Regions from separate parts of the Bradyrhizobium brasilense genome, predicted to be linked through region 1. Evidence: predicted binding sites of a transcription regulator. Region 1 holds the regulator's gene; each other region holds the start of a gene.
The links. Region 1 encodes PhoB, which activates phosphate uptake and scavenging genes when phosphate is short. Its sites were predicted from a motif close to TGTCATNNANCTGTCAT; they were not measured.
Positions count from the first base shown of each region.

Region 1 (4,199 bases):
AGCGCCTTGGCCAGCGACATCACATCCGGCGTGACGCCGGTGCGCTTGTAGGCGAACAGCTCGCCGGTGCGGCCCATGCCGGTCTGCACCTCGTCGAAGGCGAGCAGCAGGCCGTGCTCGTCGCACAGCGCGCGCAGCGCCTTGAAAAACGCCTGCGGCGCGGAGCGCACGCCGCCCTCGCCCTGCACCGGCTCGATCAGGATGCCGGCGGTGTGCGGGCCGATCGCCTTCTTCACCGCCTCGATGTCGCCATGCGGCACCTGGTCGAAGCCGTCCATCGGCGGGCCGAAGCCTTCGAGATATTTCGCCGAGCCGGTCGCCGCCAGCGTGCCCAGCGTGCGGCCGTGGAAGGCGCCCTCGAAGGTGATGATGCGGTAGCGCTCGCCATGGCCCTTGGAGAAGTGATAGTGGCGGACCAGCTTGATCACGCCCTCCATCGCTTCGGCGCCGGAATTGCAGAAGAACACGAAGTCGGCAAAGCTCTGCTCGCACAGCCGCGCGGCAAGCGCCTCGCCGTCCGGGCTCTTGAACAGGTTCGACATGTGCCAGAGCTTGGTCGCCTGTTCCTGCAGCGCCTTGACCAGATGCGGATGCGCATGCCCGAGCGCGTTGACCGCGACGCCCGAGGTGAAATCGAGATAGCGGTCGCCGTTGGTTGCGATCAGCCAGGCGCCCTCGCCGCGCTCGAAGCCGAGATCGACCCTGGCGAAGACGGGGAGCAGATGCGACGTGGCAGCGTTGGTCATGGCGTTCACTGACGGTTTTTAAGCCGACAATTGCCGCTGCGCCTTGACGCCAGCGCAGCAACGGCCAGCTTCGGAAAACAAAACGGCCGCCTTTGCGGGCGGCACGTGGCGGGCATTCTATGCTGCGGTCGGTAGGTGTCAATCGCCACGAAGTGGCCTTCCTGCAATGCGAAACGAGCGCAATCCGGAGCATTCCGGTGCGGTGGAAAAGCCTCATCGCGATGCTTAACTGTGCGGGAACATGTGGACGCACGACCGCGGACTCTTGCGCCAGAGTCACGCCATATTGTAGCGTTTGGCCTGTCGGGTACGACATCTCGTGCGGCGGTACTGGACCCTCTAAGTAGCCTTTGTGTCTCGCGTAAACGTTCGGGCGCAACACCGTGCCCGGCGAGGGCTAAGGGATTCTGGCCGCAGGGATATTTGTCCAGATTGGCTCGCAGCGCCGCTCCAATGATTGGCCGGCGCTACGCGAAGGGAAGAATGCGATGACTGTATTGACCTGGTCCGACGATCGCGTCGAGCAGCTGAAGAAGCTCTGGGAGTCCGGCCTGTCGGCCAGCCAGATCGCGGCGGAACTTGGCAATGTGACGCGAAACGCCGTGATCGGCAAAGTGCATCGGCTCGGCCTCTCCGGCCGCGCCAAGGCACCCTCCACGGCCGCGCCGCGTCAGCGCAAGGCCCGCCCGGCCCAGCACATGATGCGGGTGACGCGTCCGGTTTCGCGGGGCAACACCGCGCTGGCGCACGCCTTCGAGGTCGAGATGGAGCCCGATCCGATCTCCTACGACAATGTGGTGCCGATGAGCCAGCGGCTGTCGCTGCTCGAGCTCAACGAGGCCACCTGTCACTGGCCGGTCGGCGATCCCTCGAGCCCGGAATTCTTCTTCTGCGGCGGAAAGGCGCTCGCCGGCCTGCCCTATTGCGCGCATCACTCGCGCGTCGCCTACCAGCCCGCCGCCGATCGCCGCCGGCCGTCGGCGAAACCGCAGATCAAGTGAGCACTCGGGAAAACGACGGAAGACCTCAAAAACAAATCCCCGCGAAAGCGGGGATTTTTTTGTGTGATGCGTAGCCCATTACATCACCGGCGTCGTCCCGGCGAAAGCCGGGACCCATAACCACTAATGCGTGTTGTTAGAAAGCCGTCTGGCCGCGTGCCGATTGCGCTGGCCGCGGCGTATGGGTCCCGGCTTTCGCCGGGACGACGCCGTGTTGCGGTTTATGAATGCCGCATGGCCGTTACGGCTGCGGCTCGGCCTTGGCAAAGCGGTCGTCGAGCGCGTAGCCGGCGCCGCGCACGGTGCGGATCGGATCCTGCTCGCGGCCCGGATTGAGCAGCTTGCGCAGGCGGCCGATATGCACGTCGACGGTACGCTCATCGATGTAGATGTCGCGGCCCCAGACGCTGTCGAGCAGTTGCTCGCGGCTGAACACGCGGCCGGGATGCTCGAGGAAGAATTCGAGCAGGCGATACTCGGTCGGCCCGAGATCGATCGGACGGCCCGAGCGCGCCACGCGGCGCTTCTCGCGGTCGAGCTCGATGTCGCCGTAGGTCAGCACGGTCGCAAGCCGCTCCGGGCTGGCGCGGCGCAACAGGCCCTTCACCCGCGCCAGCAGCTCCGGCACCGAGAACGGCTTGACGATGTAATCGTCCGCGCCGGTGGCAAGCCCGCGCACGCGCTCGCTTTCCTCGCCGCGCGCGGTCAGCATGATGATCGGAAGCTGCTTGGTCTCGGGCCGCGCCCGCAGGCGGCGGCACAGTTCGATGCCGGACAGGCCCGGCAGCATCCAGTCCAGCACCACGAGGTCGGGAACGCGCTCCTTCAGCCTTGTATCCGCATCGTCGCCGCGCCCCACCGTCTCGACATCGTAGCCTTCCGCATCGAGATTGTAGCGCAACAGCGTCGTCAGCGCTTCCTCGTCTTCGACTACCAGAATGCGTGCGCTCATCGGTTTAAGTTCTTTCTCTGTGGTGATCCGTTGCCCAGACGCAAACCGAAACGCTTACTTCCTTGAGCATAGTCCCCGCGGAAACGATTTGTCGCGAGGATCATCCAGTTTCGCTCTTGCCGGTTCCGTGCTTGCCGATCATGCCTCAGTTGCCCGGCACCGTGGTGGCAAAAGTGGTCATGTCGCCCTTCGGGCGCTTGTCGGTGATCTGCTGGCCCTCGATCATGTAGAACACGGTCTCGGCGATATTGGTGGCGTGATCGCCGATCCGCTCGATGTTCTTGGCGCAGAACATCAGATGGATGCAGAACGAGATGTTGCGCGGATCTTCCATCATGTAGGTGAGCAGTTCGCGGAACAGCGAGGTGCAGATCGCATCGACCTCCTCGTCGCCCTTCCAGACGTTCATCGCCGCCGGCAGGTCGTGCGCGGCATAGGCGTCGAGCACCGACTTGACCTGCGACAGCACGAGGTCGGTCATGTGCTCGAGGCCGCGGATCAGCTTCAGCGGCTGGAAATCGCTCTCCAGCGCCGCGACGCGCTTGCCCATGTTCTTGGCGAGGTCGCCGATCCGCTCGAGATCGGTGGCGACGCGCATCGCGCTGACGATCTCACGCAGGTCGATCGCCATTGGCTGGCGGCGCGCGATCGTCAGCACCGCGCGCTCTTCGATGTTGCGCTGCAGATTGTCGATCTCGATGTCGGCGGCGACCACGCGCTTGCCGAGCGCGACGTCGCGACGGATCAGCGCGTCGACCGACTCGGTAATCATCCGTTCGACCAGGCCGCCCATCTCGGCGACCAGGCGGGTCAACTCCTGCAGGTCGCTGTCGAATGCCTTGGCGGTATGTTCAGAAGCCATCGCTTGTCTCCCTCAACCATGATCCCGGGGATCATGGTTTCGTGTCCTGAATTTTAGCATGACCTGATCGGAAACCGGTTTCCACTTTTCCGGATCATGCGCCGGTCAACCGAACCGGCCGGTGATGTAGTCCTGGGTGCGCCGATCGCTCGGTGAGGTGAAGATCTTGTTGGTGTCGTCGAACTCGATCAGCTCGCCGAGATACATGAAGGCGGTCTTGTCGGAGACGCGCGCCGCCTGCTGCATGTTGTGGGTGACGATCGCGATCGTGTAGTCCTCGGAGAGCTCCTGGATCAGTTCCTCGACCTTGGCGGTCGAGATCGGGTCGAGCGCCGAGCACGGCTCGTCGAACAGGATCACCTCGGGGCGCACCGCCACGGTGCGCGCGATGCACAGGCGCTGCTGCTGGCCGCCGGAGAGCGACAGGCCGGAGGCGTTCAGCTTGTCCTTGACCTCGTTCCACAGCGCGCCGCCGCGCAGCGCCTTCTCGACCCGGTCGTCCATCTCGGACTTCGAGATCTTCTCGTAGAGGCGGATGCCGAAGGCGATGTTCTCGTAGATCGTCATCGGGAACGGCGTCGGCTTCTGGAACACCATGCCGACCCGCGCGCGCAGCAAGTTGAGGTCGAGCTTGGGGT
Region 1 is NZ_CP121669.1:1,094,842-1,099,040, reverse strand. It holds gene QA635_RS04945 (aspartate aminotransferase family protein) at 1-746, opposite strand, end outside; gene QA635_RS04940 (GcrA family cell cycle regulator) at 1,235-1,747, shown strand; gene phoB (phosphate regulon transcriptional regulator PhoB) at 1,989-2,699, opposite strand; gene phoU (phosphate signaling complex protein PhoU) at 2,845-3,561, opposite strand; gene pstB (phosphate ABC transporter ATP-binding protein PstB) at 3,667-4,199, opposite strand, start outside.

Region 2 (4,199 bases), 3.4 Mb from region 1:
ATGCAGGACAGCCAGCTCGCGCCGGTGGAGCGGATGCCCTCGACCGGCTTCATGTCGGCATTCTCGACGATCTCGGCGAACAGCTTGCCGAGCGCCCCGGTGGTGTGGATCGCGATCGCCAGCACGCCGGCCATCGGCCCGAGGCCGAACGCGATCACGAAGATCAGCGCGAACACGATGCCGGGGACGGTGCGGGCGAATTCCAGCAGGCGGCGGATCGTGAAACGTACCCACGGGCCGGGCGAGGTATTCTGGGCCGCGAAGAAATTGAGTGCGAAGGCGAGCACCGCACCCGTCAGCGTGCCGACATAGCTGATCAGGATCGTCTCGCCGAGCATCTTCAGCCACTTATGCCAACCCCAGAACCATTCGGCGGGATCGGTCCAGACCCGCGCGCCGGAATCCAGCGTCAGGATGCGATCGAAATAGCTGACGAAATTGCCGAAATAGGTGAACAGCGTGCGCAGGTTCACTTCCGCGCCGAACGCCGCGATCACCAGCACCGCACAGAATGCCGCCGTCGCCAGCGCGGCCTTCAACCGCTTGCGTGCGACGGACTTGCGGTAGGCGTCCTCCAGCGTCGCCAGTTGCTGCGCTGGAAGAATGGATACGGCGGTCGCCATCGACGCGTGCCAGTCCGGTTCGGAGTTGAGTGGAGAGAAAGGGCCGGGCTATACGCCCGGCCCTCGTGACGTCAGGCGTGCGATCAGCTCGCCTTCTTGCGCAAACCGTCGACGAACTTGATCAGCTCGATGGTGCCGTCCCAATCCTTGGTGGTGGCGGGATGGAAGCCCTTCTTCTGACCGTCCGACAGACGGTCGAAGGCGGCCTTGTCCTTGGTCGGCGCGTCGAAGAAGGCCTTTGCGATCGCAGCCTTCAGGTCCTCCGGAAGATCGGTGTTGTACGCATAGGGGCCGTTGATGATCAGCGCCGACTTGTGGATGATGCGGAAATCATCCTTCTTCATCGCCGAGCCGTCGGCATTCTTCAGCATGCCCTTGGTCAGCATCTGGGCGAGCGTGGAATCGTCCTCGTTGGTCCACTGGTTGGCGGCCACATCAACGGTTCCCTGCGACAGCGCCAGGACGGCGTTCTCGTGGCTGCCGGTGAACACGACCTTGCCGAAAAAGCCTTCGGCGTTCGCGATGCCCATCTTGTTGAGTTCGAAGCGCGGCACGTTGTTGCCGGACGTCGAGTTCGGATCGACCAGGCCGAGATTCTTGCCTTTCAGGTCCTCGACGGTCTTGTACGGGCTCGACGCCTTGACGAAGAACACCGAGTAATAGCCGGTCGAACCGTCGGCGTTCATATCGTTGGCGAACGCGTCGGTCTTGACGCCGGTCAGGCGCGCGCGCGAGAACGAGGCCGAGCCGTAGCTGGCGATCTGGATGTTGCCGGCGCGCTGGCCTTCGATGACGGCCGCGTAGTCGTTGGCGATGCGCAGTGTGACCTTCACGCCGAGCTCCTTCGACAGATACGCCACGAACGGCGTCCAGCGCTCGGTGACGCCGGAGGCGTTTTCGGCCGGCACCACCGCGAAGGTGAGCTCCGGATACTTTGCCTTCCAGTCCTGCGCGGAGGCCGAACCGGCAAATGCCAGCGCGGCGGCGCCAGCCAGAATGATGCGACGAGTGAACATGACTACCCCTCTTTTGTTGTAGTTGCACCTGTTGGCCGGGCAAAATGCCCGGCCTCCCAGATTGAAAAATGCGCGACGCTCAGGCCGCGGCTGCGGTGCCGAGTGCCGGCGCAGTTGCACCGTCGGGCGCGGGCAGCGGTGCTGCGCCGATGACGTCATTGGCCTCGAGGTCATAGAGCTCGCGGGCGATATGGTCGGTGAGCGCCGCGGGTGCGCCATCGAACACCACGCGACCCGCGGCCATGCCGACCAGGCGGTCGCAATAGGTCCGCGCCAGGTCGAGCGAGTGCAGATTGCAAAGCACCGTGATGCCGAAATGCTTGTTGATGCGCAGCAGCGCGTCCATCACGATCTTGGTGTTGCGCGGATCGAGCGAGGCGATCGGCTCGTCGGCGAGAATGATGTCGGGCTCCTGCACCAGCGCGCGCGCGATCGCGACGCGTTGCTGCTGGCCGCCGGAGAGCTGGTCGGCGCGCTGTGCCGCGAGCTGGGCAATGTCGAATTGCTCGAGCGCCGACAGCGCCAGCGCCCTGTCCTGCTCCGGCCAGACCTGCGCCAGCGAGCGCCATGACGGAATCTGGGCCAGCCGGCCCATCAGCACATTGGTCAGCACATCAAGGCGGCCGACCAGATTGAACTGCTGGAAGATCATCGCCGAGCGCGCGCGCCACCGCCGCAGTTCCTTGCCGCGCAACGCGGTGACGTCGGTGCCTTCGAACAGGATACGGCCGGAGGTCGGATCGGCGAGACGGTTGATCATCCGCAGCAGCGTCGACTTGCCGGCACCCGAGCGGCCGATCACGCCGACAAAGCTGCCCGGCGCGATCGAAAAGGACGCGTTGTCGACTGCGGCTTTCGTGCCGAAACGGCACGTCAAACCTTCCACCACCAGCATGTAATGCTCCAACCGCGCCTCGTTGGGCCATCGCTATCCCCGGCGTTTTACAGTTATGTGACGACAGCGCTGCGGTGCGGCGATCGTCCACACCCCTCCCTTGTCGCTCCCTTGCCGTCATCGCAACGTCATGATGTTGTCATCAAGCATCCCGATGACGAGCGCGCATCCCCCGGAAGCCCAAGATTCTTGAAGATTTGCGGAGGCCCTGATGGCCGGAAAAACACTCTCGGTTGTGCCGACCGTCGACCCGACCGCGTCGGTCCGTGAGAGCAAGCTCGGCAAATATACCGAGGTCGGCGCGCGCACGATCCTGCTTGAAGTCAGCATGGATGACTATTCCTACGTCGTGAACGACAGCCAGATCACCTACACCTCGATCGGCAAGTTTTGCTCGATCGCGGCGATGACTCGCATCAACCCCGGCAACCACCCGATGCATCGCGCGACTCAAGCGCATTTCACCTACCGCGCCAGCGCGTATTTCCCCGGAGAGAGCGACGACACCGACTTCTTCAACTGGCGACGTGCGCATCACGTGCATATCGGCCATGACGTCTGGATCGGGCACGGTGCGATCCTGTTACCAGGACGGAACATCGGAACCGGCGCTGTCGTCGCCGCCGGCGCGATCGTGACCAAGGACGTTCCCGCATACACCATCGTTGCCGGTAATCCGGCGCGGCCCGTGAAGCGGCGCTTCTCCGAGACGATCGCCGACCGCCTCGCCGCGCTCGCATGGTGGGACTGGGATCACGAGACGCTCCGCCGCGTCCTGCCCGACTTTCGCAAGCTCGCGGTCGAGGAATTCCTCGACAAGTACGAGGCCGAGGCCGTATCCCAATCACAGAACAAACAACGGAGCGCCGCATCGTGACGGACATTTTCATCGAGGGCGGGCGCACGCTGGTTGACGGCGCCTTGGTCGAGACCTCGCTGCGGACCGCTGGTCGCGACATCGGCGCGCTCGACGCCGAGCAGGGGCGCGCCGCGCTTCACATCGATGCCAGTGGCCTCCTGGTGCTGCCCGGCATCATCGACCTGCACGGCGATGCGTTCGAGCGGCAGATGATGCCGCGCCCCGGCGTCGACTTCCCGACCGACGTGGCGCTGATCGACAGCGACCGGCAGGCGATCGCCAACGGCATCACCACCGTGTTCCACGGCACGACCTGGTCGTGGGAGCCCGGCCTGCGCAGCGCGGAGAATGCGCGCAAGCTGCTCGATGCGATCGAGGCGCTGCGGCCGCAGCTCGCCGCCGACACCCGCTTCCACCTACGTCACGAGACCCACAATCTCGAGGCCGAGGCCGAGATCATTCAATGGCTCGGTGAAGGCCGCATCGATCTGTTCGCCTTCAACGACCACAGCAACGTCAAGCCGAAGAAGCGCAACCAGCTGGCCGAGCGCACCGGGCTCTCCGTCGAGGCCGTCAACGACATGCTCGACCGGATCGTGGCGCGCCGCCCCGAGGTGCCCGCCTCGATCGCGCGACTGGCCGCCGCCGCGCGCGCGGCCGATATCCGCATGCTCTCGCACGACGACAACAGCCCGGCGATGCGCCAGGAGTTTCGTGTGCTGGGCGCTACGATCGCCGAATTCCCTGTCAACGAGGAGACCGCGCGCGATGCTGCGGCGGCGGGCGATTTCATCGTGTTCGGTGCG
Region 2 is NZ_CP121669.1:6,640,132-6,644,330, forward strand. It holds gene phnE (phosphonate ABC transporter, permease protein PhnE) at 1-623, opposite strand, end outside; gene phnD (phosphonate ABC transporter substrate-binding protein) at 707-1,639, opposite strand; gene phnC (phosphonate ABC transporter ATP-binding protein) at 1,719-2,534, opposite strand; gene QA635_RS31030 (transferase hexapeptide repeat family protein) at 2,746-3,411, shown strand; gene QA635_RS31035 (alpha-D-ribose 1-methylphosphonate 5-triphosphate diphosphatase) at 3,408-4,199, shown strand, end outside.
Region 2: phnC (phosphonate ABC transporter ATP-binding protein) is a predicted target of PhoB. The motif match lies at 2,661-2,677, and genes of this name have one in related genera.

Region 3 (4,199 bases), 3.0 Mb from region 1:
TGCCGGGCGGTCCCCAGAACACCAGCGAGCCCAGCGTGCGCGTCTCCAGCATCCGCGTCAGCGCGCCGTCAGGGCCGAGGATGTGATCCTGGCCGACGACATCGGCCAGCGTGCGCGGACGCAGCCGGTCCGGCAGCGGGTGCGGCGCGTCCTGCTCCATCCCCGCCGCAGCAAAGAGGTTGCCGGCCTCTCGCGGTCGCTTGGGGCTCATCCGCCGAGCGTCACGTTGATCTGCTGGCCGCCGCGCACCAGCGTGATGCGCCAGACCCGCGTCCCCGTCTTCGATGCCTTCTCGAGGTCGCTGGTCCGCACGATCTTCTCGTTGTTGACCGCGAGGATGATGTCGCCCTTCTGGAAGCCGACATTGGCCGCGGTGCCGTCACCGGCGAGATCAGTCACCACCACGCCCTCGGCACCGGCGTCGAGATGCAGTTCGTCGGCCAGCGCCGGCGAGATGTTGGCGACCCTCGCGCCCTGGAACGGCGAGCGCGCGGTCAGCACGATCTCGTCGCGGTTGGTGTCGGGCGCGGTCTCCAGCGGTATGGTGAGCTTCACCGGCTTGCCGGCGCGCTGCACCTCGATCTCCGCGTTGCCGCCGAGCGGACGGGTCGCGAAGCGGTAGTCGAACGCGTTGGGATCGTCGATCGGCGTGCCGTCGATCCCGACGATCAGGTCAGAGAGCTTCAGGCCCGCCTTCGCCGCCGGGCTGTTCGGCGCGACGTTGGCGACCAGCGCGCCAGACGGCAGCTTCAGCCCGAGCGTCTCGGCAATCTCCGGCGTCACCGCCTGCAGCCGCGCGCCGAGCCATGGCCGCTTCACATTCTTGCCGCCGCTCTTGGCGGAGGCCACCACGACGCGCACCATGTTGGCGGGGATCGCAAAGCCGATGCCCTGCGAGCCGCCGGAGCGCGAGAAGATCGCAGTGTTGATGCCGGCGAGCCGGCCGGTCATGTCGACCAGCGCGCCGCCGGAATTGCCGGGATTGATCGCGGCGTCGGTCTGAATGAAGAATTGATAATCCGTGATCCCGACTTGAGTGCGCGCCAGGGCCGAGATGATGCCGTGCGTCACGGTCTGGCCGACGCCGAACGGATTGCCGATCGCGAGCACGACGTCACCGACCTGCAGTTGGTCGGAATTGGCGAAGTCGAGGGTCGCGAACTTCTCCTTGTTGGTGTCCTTCAGGCGCAGCACCGCGAGGTCGGTACGGCTGTCCTTCAGCACGATCTCGGCCTCGTATTCGCGCTTGTCGGCGAGCGAGACCTTCACCTGATCGGCGCCCTCGATCACGTGATTGTTTGTGACTACGAGGCCGGAGCCGTCGACCATCACGCCGGAGCCGAGCGAGCGCTGCATCTGCTCGGGCTGCTGTCCCGGCACGCCGAAGAAGCGGCGAAAAATCGGGTCGTCCAGGAATGGATTGCGGTTTTGCACGGTCTTGGCGGCGTAGACATTGACCACCGCCGGCTGCACCCGCTGCACGATCGGCGCATAGGACAATTGCAGCTCGGCCTGCGAGGACGGCACGCGGCGGTCCTGGGCCGCGGCTGCGGAAAGATTCCCCATGAAGGCCAACGTGCACAGAGCGGATACGGCAGCAAAGCGGACAGGTCGGAGCATTCTCACCTCTCGTGGAAACGCCGGAATATAGGCGTGTTCGCCGGGCAATTGAAGGGCGCCCGGCCGGATAACTGGCCCCCCGCCGTACCGGTGCACAACCCGCAGCGGCCGCGTTGAAGCGCGCCGCCAAGCTTCTATGATGGCTGTCATCTCACTGCGCCGCTCCGCTTGTTGCCTGCGGACCACAAGCGGAACTGCGATGCCCGGAAGCACTGTCGTGCGTCAGTCACGATACGCTCCTAGGACCGTTCAGTGAGTGAGTGGGGAATTCAAACACAACAGGGGTGCACAATGGGTGCAACAAAAGTCAGTGCAATCGCCATAGGCCTGGCAGGTGCGCTTGCCGCCTCGCCGGCCTATTCGCAATCGGCCGGAGGCGGCAGCGATGCGGAGATCGCGCTGCTGAAGCAGCAGCTGAAGATGCTCGAGCAGAAGCTCGACAAACTGCAGAAGCAGACCAACGCCAATACCGCAAGCGCAGCCAGCGCAAACGCCAATGCGAAGGCGGCGGATGCCAAGGCCGCGCGGGTGGCGACCGCCAACGCCGCGATCCCGGTGAAGGGCCCGGTCGCGCCGTCCGGCGTCGTGGTGACGATGCCGAACAACCGGCCGACGATCTGCACCGCGGACGAACAGAACTGCGTTGCGATCACGAGCCGCGTGCACTGGGATGTCGGCGGCTACGACTATCGCCCGAACACCGCAGGCACCTCACCGCAGAAGCTCGACAGCGGCGAGAACGTCCGCCGCGCGCGCATCGGCATCGTCGGCAAGTTCTTCGGTGACTGGAATTACTCGCTGATCTACGATTTCGGCGGCTCGTCCGACGGCTTCGGCGGCGCGGCGCCGGGATCGCTGCCCGGCGGCGGCACCTCAGGCATCGAGAACGCGTATCTGAGCTACACCGGCTTCAAGCCGTTCGGCGGCAAGATGGCGATCGAAGGCGGCATCATGGACGTGCCGTGGACACTCGACGAAGCGACCAGCTCCAACGACATCCTGTTCATGGAGCGCGCCTCGGTCGGCATCATCGCCCAGAACATCGCCGCCGGTGACTTCCGTTCGGCCGCCGGCACCCGCTGGTGGAACGACCAGTTCTGGATCGGCGGCTATGTCACCGGACCGACGTCGGGCGCCATCCACTCTGCGTCCTCCGCCTCGCCCGCCGGCACGTCCGAGCAGTATGGCGGCGTCATCCGCGTCGCCGGCAATCCGATCAGCGGCAAGAACTATTCGGTGCACATCGGCGCCGATGCGGAATGGCTGGTGCAGCCGCCGCGCAACCAGCTCACGCAGGCGCAGACGCTCACGCTCAGCGACCGGCCCGAGCTGCGCATCGATCCAACCACGCTGATCTCGACCGGTGCGATCGCCAACGTCTCCGGCGCGCAGGTCTACGGCGTCGAAGCGGCAGCGACCTATGGCCCGTTCATCGCGCAGGGCGAATATTACTGGTTCAATGTCGATCGCTCCGCGAACACCGGACTGCCGCCGTTCGGCGCGCCGAGCCTGAAGTTCGACGGCGGTTACGCGCAGGTCGGCTATGTGCTGACCGGCGAGAACCACGCCTACAACCCGGCGACGGCCTCCTATAGCGGGATCAAGCCGCATGATCCGTTCTCGCTCGCCGGCGGCGGCTGGGGCGCCTGGGAAATCGCCGGCCGCGTCAGCACGATGGACCTCAACGATCAGATCGCGCAGGCGGTCGGCATCGCGGGTGGACGGCAGACCGTCTACACCGCCGCGCTGAACTGGTACGTCAACAACAACGTCCGCTTCATGCTGAACTATCTGCACGGCGATATCGCCAAGCAGGCCTCGGCGACCTCGGCTGCGGACGTCGGATCGAAGTTCGACGCGGTCGCGCTGCGTACGCAGGTTGCGTTCTGAGACGAGCTGATCTGTCGTCGACGGCAAACGGCCGAGGCATTGCTCCGGCCGTTTTTGTTGCTCTGAAATGCTTGAAATCATCGAGCCGTACCGGCATCGAAACTGCGTTCCCTCTCCCGCTTGCGGGCAGGGCTATCGCATATGAGCTCGGTCGCTCCACAAATTCGTCATGCCCGGGCTTGTCCCGGCCATGACGGTGCGGAAGAATCGGTTCATTCCATATGCGATTGCCCTGCCGCACGCGGGGCGAGGTGAAGCGGAGCGCGTCGCGCGAACATGCTTTCAGGCCGCGCGCTTCGACTTCTTCACAATGACCTCCGGCGCCGGCGCGCAGGACAGCCGCTCCTGATGGCCCTCGCCCCAGGCTTTCAGAATATCGATCACCGGGCGCAGGCTCTCGCCGAGTTCGGAAAGCGTGTATTCGACCCGCGGCGGCACCTCGGCGTAGACCTTGCGGATCACGAGGCCGTCGTCCTCGAGCGCGCGCAGCTGCTTGGTCAGCATGCGCTGGGTGATGCCGGGCATCCGCTTCCGCAGCTCGCCGAAGCGCTGGGTGCCGGCCTGCAAGTGGTACAGGATCACACCCTTCCATTTGCCGTCGATCAGGTCGAGCGCCGCCTCGACCGCGCAGCCCGGCCGGCGCGCGAAATTCTTCCGTTTCATGCAGTATTTTCCCAATAGTATACAAA
Region 3 is NZ_CP121669.1:4,066,245-4,070,443, reverse strand. It holds gene QA635_RS18975 (replication-associated recombination protein A) at 1-211, opposite strand, end outside; gene QA635_RS18970 (DegQ family serine endoprotease) at 208-1,566, opposite strand; gene QA635_RS18965 (OprO/OprP family phosphate-selective porin) at 1,912-3,510, shown strand; gene QA635_RS18960 (winged helix-turn-helix transcriptional regulator) at 3,793-4,173, opposite strand.
Region 3: QA635_RS18965 (OprO/OprP family phosphate-selective porin) is a predicted target of PhoB. The motif match lies at 1,834-1,850, and genes of this name have one in related genera.

Region 4 (4,199 bases), 4.1 Mb from region 1:
TGACGGCGCCAAAGTGGTCGCGAAGATGAAGACGATCCCGACCGACGATCCGCTGTTCGGCAAGGGCGAGGTCGAGGCCAACGGCCGCGTCACCCACGACGCCTATCTGTTCGAAGTGAAGAAGCCTTCGGAGTCCAAGGGACCGTGGGACTTCTACAAGCTGGTCGGCACCGTGCCGGGCAACCAGGCCTTCACGCCGCTCGACAAGAGCGCCTGCGCGCTTCTGAAGAAGTGACGATCATGCCCGCCGGCCATGCGCGTGGCCGGCGGGCTTCATCTATCTAGCGAAAGCTCATTCGATGCAGGCTCTCTACGCACAGCTTCTGGTGGGACTGATCAACGGCTCGTTTTACGCGCTGCTCAGTCTGGGGCTCGCCGTCATCTTCGGCATGCTCAACATCATCAATTTCGCGCATGGCGCGCTCTACATGATGGGCGCCTTCGTGGCGTATTTCCTGCTCAATTTGGGCGGCATCAATTACTGGTGGGCGCTGATCATCGCACCCGTCGTGGTCGGCATCTTCGGCATGATCCTCGAGCGGACCATGCTGCAATGGCTGACCGGCCTCGACCATCTCTACGGATTGCTGCTGACCTTCGGCATCGCGCTGATCGTGCAGGGCGTGTTCCAGAACTATTTCGGCTCCTCGGGCCTGCCTTACTCGATCCCGGATCAGCTCAAGGGCGGCGTCAATCTCGGCTTCATGTTCCTGCCGATCTATCGCGGCTGGGTCGTCATCTTCTCGCTCGTGGTGTGCCTTGCCACCTGGTTCCTGATCGAGAAGACGCAGCTCGGCGCCTACCTGCGCGCCGCGACCGAGAACCCGACGCTGGTGCGCGCGTTCGGCATCAACGTGCCGCGCATGATCACGCTGACCTACGGGCTCGGCGTCGGTCTTGCCGCGCTTGCCGGCGTGCTGTCGGCGCCGATCAACCAGGTCCGCCCGCTGATGGGCGCCGATCTCATCATCGTGGTGTTCGCGGTGGTCGTGATCGGCGGCATGGGCTCGATCATGGGCTCGATCATCACCGGCTTCGCGCTCGGCGTGATCGAGGGACTGACCAAGTATTTTTATCCCGAGGCCTCCAACACCGTGGTGTTTGTCCTGATGGTGGTGGTGTTGCTGGTGAAGCCAACGGGACTGACGGGACGGGCGGCTTGATATGTCAGCATTGACCGACGATACACTTCCGATCACGCCGCGCGCGATGCGCGACGAGATGATCGTATTCGCCGCGATGGCGCTGCTGCTGGCGATCGTGCCGTGGACGGGGATCTATCCGTTCTTCGTCATGCAGGCGCTGTGCTTCGCGCTGCTCGCCTGCGCCTTCAACCTCCTGATCGGCTATGGCGGCCTGCTGTCGTTCGGCCACGCGATGTTCCTCGGCACTGCCGGCTACGTCTCGGCCCACGCGCTGAAGGTGTGGGGGCTGACGCCGGAGCTCGGCATCCTGGTCGGCACCGCGGCCGCGGCCTTGCTCGGCCTGGTCACCGGCTACATCTCGATCAAGCGGCAGGGCATCTATTTCTCGATGATCACGCTGGCGCTGTCGCAGCTGCTTTACTTCCTCTATTTGCAGGCGCCGTTCACCCATGGTGAAGACGGCATCCAGGGCATTCCGCAAGGCCACCTGCTCGGCATCTTCGATCTCTCGAAGCCGCTGGTGCTTTACTATGTCGTGCTGGTCGGCTTCCTCGCCGGCTTCCTGCTGATCTACCGCACCATCAACTCGCCGTTCGGCGAGGTGCTGAAGTCGATCCGCGAGAACGAGCCGCGGGCGATCTCGCTCGGCTACAAGACCGACCAGTACAAGCTGCTCGCCTTCATCCTGTCGGGCACGCTGGCGGGCTTTGCCGGCTCGCTGAAGGTGTTCGTGGCGCAGAATGCCTCGCTCACCGACGTGCACTGGTCGATGTCCGGTGAAATCGTACTGATGACGCTGGTCGGCGGTCTCGGCACCATCTTCGGCCCGGTGGTCGGCGCCTTCGTGATCATCGCCATGCAGCAATATCTCGCCGGTTTCGGCCAGTGGGTGACGGTGATCCAGGGCGTGATCTTCGTGGCCTGCGTGCTGCTGTTCCGGCGCGGCCTGGTCGGTGAGCTGGCCCATTTGTTGCGGCGGTCGCTGTAGGGCAGGTCTCGGCGACTTTCGGCCGACATAGCGGTGGACGACCGCCCGCTCGGGCGGTCGATCCCGATGCTTTCCCCGCCAGATGCTCTATGACAGTTCTGTGACAGTCGCTAAAAGGGCTGTCCCGGAATGATGGAACTGAGACATGCTGCGCTGGTTTCGCGCCTTCCTGCCCAAGGAAGAGCGGTTTTTCGACCTGTTCGCCCGACACGCCCAGACCTCCGTGCAATGCGCATTGGCGTTGCAGGACATGCTGAAGGGCGGGGAGGAGACTCCGGTCTTTTGCCAGCGCGTCAATCAGTTCGAGAACGACGCCGATAGCGTCACCCGCGAGGTCCTGACCGCGGTTCGCCGCACCTTCATCACCCCGTTTGATCGTGGCGATATCAAGAACCTGATCACCTCGATGGACGACGCGGTCGACCAGATGCAGGCGACCGCAAAGGCGGTCATGCTGTTCGAGGTGCGCGAGTTCGAGCCGCCGATGCGCGAGATGGGCGGCCTGATCGTCGAATGCGCCAATCTGGTCGGCCGCGCGCTGCCCCTGTTGCAGTCGATCGGCCACAACGTCTCGATGCTGACCCAGATCACCGAGGAACTGACCAAGCTCGAGGGCCGGGTCGACGATCTCCAGGATATCGGGCTCAAGGAGCTGTTCCTGAAGCACCGCGACGCCAACACGATGGACTACATCGTCGGCGCGGAGATTTACGACCATCTCGAGAAAGTGGCCGACCGTTTCGACGACGTCGCCAACGAGATCAACTCGATCGTGATCGAGCAAGTCTGAGCATGATCCGGAAAAGTGTGATGCGGTTTTCCCTGCGACAAACGCGAAGTGTTTGCGCGGCGATCATGCTCAACAAAGCACAATAGAGCGGGGCATCACGTGGACGCCACGCTGGGTCTTCCAATTCTGACCATCCTGATCGCGGTCGCGCTGCTGTTCGACTTCCTGAACGGCCTGCACGATGCCGCGAACTCGATCGCGACCATCGTCTCGACCCGTGTGCTGCGGCCGCAATATGCGGTGTTCTGGGCGGCGTTCTTCAACTTCGTCGCGTTCCTGGTGTTCGGCCTGCACGTTGCCAACACGATCGGCACCGGGATCATCGAGCCGTCGGTGGTGGATGCGACCGTGATCTTCGCAGCATTGGTCGGCGCGATCGTCTGGAACGTGATCACCTGGGCGCTGGGCATTCCGTCGTCGAGCTCGCACGCGCTGATCGGCGGCCTGGTCGGCGCCGGCATGGCGAAGGCGGGGATTTCGGCGGCGGTGTGGAGCGGGCTCTCCAAGACCTTGCTCGCGATCGTGCTGTCGCCGCTGGTCGGCTTCCTGCTGGCGCTGGTGCTGGTCGCGATCGTGTCCTGGCTCTCGGTGCGCTCGACGCCGTTCGCGGTCGATCGCGCATTCCGCATCCTGCAATTCGCCTCGGCGTCGCTCTATTCGCTCGGCCATGGCGGCAACGACGCGCAAAAGACCATGGGCATCATCGCCGTGCTGCTCTATTCGCAGGGCCATCTCGGCGACACCTTCGAAATTCCGTTCTGGGTGGTGCTGGCCTGCCAGGGCGCGATGGCGCTGGGTACCCTGATGGGCGGCTGGCGGATCGTGCGCACCATGGGGCTGCGGATCACCAAGCTGACGCCGATGCAGGGTTTCTGCGCCGAAACCGGCGGCGCCGTGACGCTGTTCATGGCGACCTATCTCGGGGTTCCCGTATCGACCACGCACACCATCACCGGCGCAATCGTCGGCGTCGGCGCCGCACGGCGGCTTTCCGCCGTGCGCTGGAATGTGGCGAGCTCGATCGTCTACGCCTGGGTCATCACGATCCCGGCGTCGGCCGCGGTCGCAGCCGCGAGCTATTGGGCGGTGCAGATTCTGAAGTAGCGTTTTCGAGCGGAGTGGGAGCCGGTTCGTGTTAAGAAAACGCGTCCCAAAAAGGAGTAATCAGCCGACCAGCTTCAGCCCGACGATGCCGGCAACGATCAGTCCGATGCTGGCGAGCCGCATCGCGGTCGCGGGTTCGCCGAGCAGGATGATGCCGAGCGCCGCGGTGCCG
Region 4 is NZ_CP121669.1:5,220,598-5,224,796, reverse strand. It holds gene QA635_RS24665 (ABC transporter substrate-binding protein) at 1-235, shown strand, start outside; gene QA635_RS24660 (branched-chain amino acid ABC transporter permease) at 300-1,163, shown strand; gene QA635_RS24655 (branched-chain amino acid ABC transporter permease) at 1,165-2,133, shown strand; gene QA635_RS24650 (DUF47 domain-containing protein) at 2,279-2,923, shown strand; gene QA635_RS24645 (inorganic phosphate transporter) at 3,023-4,027, shown strand; gene sugE (quaternary ammonium compound efflux SMR transporter SugE) at 4,088-4,199, opposite strand, start outside.
Region 4: QA635_RS24650 (DUF47 domain-containing protein) is a predicted target of PhoB. The motif match lies at 2,223-2,239, and genes of this name have one in related genera.